DNA from 2 places in the Rhizobium acidisoli genome. Region 2 is predicted to be linked to the other one. Evidence: predicted binding sites of a transcription regulator. Region 2 holds the regulator's gene; the other holds the start of a gene.

Region 1 (2,198 bases), 370 kb from region 2:
GTTCTTCGACCTGCCCAAGCTTTTCGCCGAAGCCCATTGGGAGCGCGTCGGCATCTATCTCAGCCAATGGGTGAGCTACGACGTTCAGCCGGAATTCCGCATCGAGGACGACGGCTCGATCGACATCCGCTATCCGCGCTTCTCGCCGCTCGGCGACAATCCGCATCCGGACTGGCTGGTCAACAATCCCGATGGCAGCATCACCGTTTCGATCAGCGGCACCAGCCGCACCGTCACCGTTTCGAAGAGCCAGACGATCGTCACCGCCCACGGCATCAGCGTCCCGGTCGATGTTTCGAGCGGTGCGCCGAAAGTCGTCGGACCAGTGCCCGGCTGGATGACCGTCTATGATGACAATGTGCTCGCCGATCTCGGCTTTGCCGGCAATGTCAGCATCTCCGTCGATCGGGTGAAAATCCGCAAGCGTTTCATCGGCTGGGCGAATTTCATCTTCGACACGCAATCGTCCTTCTTCGACAAGCCGGTCGGCGAGGTCGTCGGCCTGATCGTCTCCGGGCCGCGCATCAAGCCCGACCAGTCCAATCTGTCGCTCGCCTTCGACGACATCTGGAACAACAGTGAATGGCAGCACGGCGACGTCTGGACCAAGCTTTTCCAGACGATCGTGATGGCATTCCTCGGCACGCTGCTGGGGTCGCTCACCGCCTTCCCGCTCGCCTTCCTGGCGGCGCGCAATATCACGCCGAACCGGCTGCTCAATCAGATCCTGAAGCGCTTTTTCGATTTCCTGCGCTCGGTGGACATGCTGATCTGGGCGCTGTTCCTGACGCGCGCCTTCGGGCCCGGCCCGCTTGCCGGCAGCGGCGCGATCTTCCTCACCGAGACCGGCACGCTCGGCAAGCTCTATTCCGAAGGGCTGGAGAATATCGACAACAAGCCGCGGGAAGGCATCAAATCGACCGGCGCCCAGCCGGTGCTTGTCCAGCGTTACGGCATTATGCCGCAGATCGTTCCCGTCATCGTCAGCCAGACGCTCTACCAATGGGAATCGAACGTGCGCGGCGCGACCATCATCGGCGCCGTCGGCGCGGGCGGCATCGGGCTTAAATTGTGGGAGGCGATGCGCACCAACGCCAACTGGGAAAACGTTGCCTACATGGTCATCCTGATCCTGATCGTCGTCTTCCTTTTCGACGCCGCTTCGAACGCGCTGCGCCACCGGCTGATGGGCACGAAAACCCACTGATTCATCCGCTCGAGAGGTCGTGGCGGCTGCTCCCCATCATCATTCTGTCACGGAAATCTTTTAGCCGGGAGCTGCTTGCGGTTCGCCGCCAAATCACTGCACAGTGCGCTCCCCGTTTCGACGATCCCCAGGATAAAAGCCTTGCGCTACGCTCTCTATTTCTCGCCGCCGAAGGATGATCCCCTGACCGGCGCGGCCTCGCTCTGGCTCGGCCGCGATGCATTTAGCGGCGAGACCTATCCTGCGCCGGATGAAGCGCAACTCGGTGCGGCAGAACAGTTCGAACTGACCGCCGACCCGCGCCGCTACGGCTTTCACGCGACGATCAAGGCGCCGTTTTCGCTCGCCGCCTCGGTCACCGAGAAGGATCTGATGGCGGTCGCCGAGGAGTTTGCCGCGCGCACTGAAGCTTTCGAGATTCCCGAACTGGTGCTCGGCCAGCTCGGCCGTTTTTTTGCCCTTGTTCCCGGTTCTCTTCATCAACCTCTTCAGGATTTCGCCGCGAAGGTGGTAAGGTCCTTCGAACCGTTTCGCGCAGCGTTGTCCGAGGCCGATATGGCGCGGCGCAACCCGGAGAAGCTCAGCGACAGCCAGCGCGCCAATCTGCAGCGCTGGGGTTATCCTTATGTGATGGAGGATTTCGGCTTCCACATGACGCTTACCGGCCAGGTGCCCGAGACACGCGCCGCGGTGATGAAAGCCATTCTGACCGAGCGCTTTGCCGATTTCACCGGCCGGCCGATTACGATTTCCGGCCTTGCCGTCTTCATCGAGGAAACGCGCGGCGCCCCGTTCAAAGTTCATTCCTGGCTGCCGCTTTCCGGCGCCAAAAGCTGAAAGACCCGACGAGATGAGCAAAGAGACCGTGTTTTCCAACGCCCGCATCGTTCTCGAGGATGACATCCTCGCAGGCTCGATCCTCATTCGCGACGGCAAGATCGCCGACATTTCCGAGGGAAGCTCGGTAGCCGGCGAAGATTTCGAAGGCGAT
Region 2 (2,198 bases):
CGAGCATCTGTCCGAGCTGGCGCTCGTCCAGCTCAAGGAAGTGCTCGACGTCTACACGACACGCGCCGCCGACAAGGCGAGTGCGATCCGCGAGCGCGACAACGAGATCGACGCGATGTACACCTCGCTGTTCCGCGAGCTCCTGACCTACATGATGGAAGATCCGCGCAACATCACCAGCTGCACGCATCTGCTCTTCTGCGCCAAGAACATCGAGCGCATCGGCGACCACGCCACCAACATCGCCGAGACGATCTATTACATGGCAACCGGCGCGCAGCCGGAAGGCGACCGTCCGAAGGACGACAGCGCCAACACCGTCGGCGCGGTCACGGAATAACCGCGCACCAGCCTATTGCGTGCGCGCCCATGTGGGGCGCGCAAAGAGGTCGCAGCCATTTTTCTGATTTTGCGCAGGATGCATTGCTTAAATCACCCCCGGTTTAAGGATCATGCGCGAGGAGACCGACACGCATGATCCCGAGAGTTGCAGTTGTTGAAGACGAAGAAGCCCTGAGCGTGCTTCTTCGCTACAATCTCGAAGCTGAGGGCTTCGAGGTCGATACCATCCTTCGTGGCGACGAGGCCGAAATCAGGCTTCAGGAGCGCACGCCCGACCTTCTCATCCTCGACTGGATGCTGCCCGGCGTCTCCGGCATCGAACTCTGCCGGCGCCTGCGCATGCGGCCGGAAACTGAGCGCCTGCCGATCATCATGCTGACGGCGCGCGGCGAAGAGAGCGAGCGCGTCCGTGGGCTTTCGACGGGGGCCGACGATTACGTCGTCAAGCCCTTCTCGACCCCGGAACTCGTCGCCCGCGTCAAGGCGATGCTGCGCCGTGCCCGCCCCGAGGTGCTGTCGACCGTGCTGAAATGCGGCGATATCGAACTCGACCGCGAAACCCACCGCGTCCACCGCAAGAGCCGCGAAGTCCGCCTCGGCCCGACCGAATTCCGCCTGCTGGAATTCCTGATGTCGTCGCCCGGACGGGTCTTCTCCCGCTCGCAGCTGCTCGACGGCGTCTGGGGCCACGACATCTATGTCGACGAACGCACCGTCGACGTCCATGTCGGCCGCCTGCGCAAGGCGCTGAACTTCTCCAACATGCAGGACGTCATCCGCACCGTCCGCGGCGCGGGCTATTCGATGGAAGCCTGAGGGGTTTCTGACAAAGTCGAGCAAGCTCCGCCCCTCACCCTAACCGACCGGGGTCGAGCCACACGTCTCGACCCGTCCTTCGGACCCCCGTAAACGAGGCGAGGGTACGTGCCCTGCTAGCGACCAGCGAGGGACGGAGAGGTTGCGGCATATCCCCTTCGCCCCGCGCGCGGGGAGAAGGTGCCGGCAGGCGGATGAGGGGCAGCCACACCCAACACACTCACACAAAAAAACGGGCCTTGCAGCCCGTTTTCGCATGTCGACAATGTCTTACCCGCTCAGCTTGCCCGGGCTGCCGCCCGGCGGCGTTCGTTGACCGGCTGGTAGGCGAGTTTCTGGTGATAGCCGCAATAGGGCGAATTGTCGGGGGATTCGCAGCCGCAGAAATGGAAGTCGTCCTTCAGCGGATCGCCGACCGGCCACTTGCAGGTGCGTTCGGTCAGTTCCGTCAGGCCGAGGCGGCGCGAGATCGGCACGACCACGTTGCCCTTCGGCACGTATTCCATTTCCTCGACCGTTTCGATCTCGATCTCTTCCTTCAGCATCGTCGCGCCCTGCTGGCGGGTAACGGTGCGGGTGGTGATCCGAGAGGCGAAGTTCGGCGCGCGCGGCGCCGATGTCGTGCGTTTCGGCGTGCGCGCCGTGGCGGCCGTGCCGCCGGCCTTGGCGCGGCCGGGAAGGCTCAGCCGGTGAACCTTGCCGATCACAGCGTTTCTGCTGACACCGCCAAGTTGCGCCGCGATCTGGCTGGCGCTCAGTCCTTCGGCCCAGAGCTTCTTGAGTTTCTCGACCCGCTCGTCTGTCCAGTTCATGCCCTGTCTCCACCTTTTGCGTTGGTGATGGCAGAATCCCTCACCGTTGTCCCGGAAGCCTCCGAAACAAGAAACGCTTGATCAATTTTGGTGACTAGTTCCGCCGCATGCAGTCTAGTAATTGAACTTTAACCTAGTGTGAGCCTGACTCCGTGACAAGAGTCGCATGAATCCGGATGAATCGAATTCGGAGTTTTCCCCAACTTGCTGCCGCTGCGTGGCATTTCT

Evidence for each region. Region 2 encodes PhoB, which activates phosphate uptake and scavenging genes when phosphate is short. Its sites were predicted from a motif close to TGTCATNNANCTGTCAT; they were not measured.
Region 1: CO657_RS21210 (DUF1045 domain-containing protein) is a predicted target of PhoB. The motif match lies at 1,242-1,258, and genes of this name have one in related genera.

The regions. Positions count from the first base shown of each region.
Region 1 covers NZ_CP034998.1:4,366,086-4,368,283, reverse strand. Annotated here, with positions in the region: gene phnE (phosphonate ABC transporter, permease protein PhnE) at 1-1,207, shown strand, start outside; gene CO657_RS21210 (DUF1045 domain-containing protein) at 1,349-2,044, shown strand; gene CO657_RS21205 (alpha-D-ribose 1-methylphosphonate 5-triphosphate diphosphatase) at 2,058-2,198, shown strand, end outside.
Region 2 covers NZ_CP034998.1:170,356-172,553, forward strand. Annotated here, with positions in the region: gene phoU (phosphate signaling complex protein PhoU) at 1-340, shown strand, start outside; gene phoB (phosphate regulon transcriptional regulator PhoB) at 475-1,158, shown strand; gene CO657_RS00880 (GcrA family cell cycle regulator) at 1,437-1,970, opposite strand.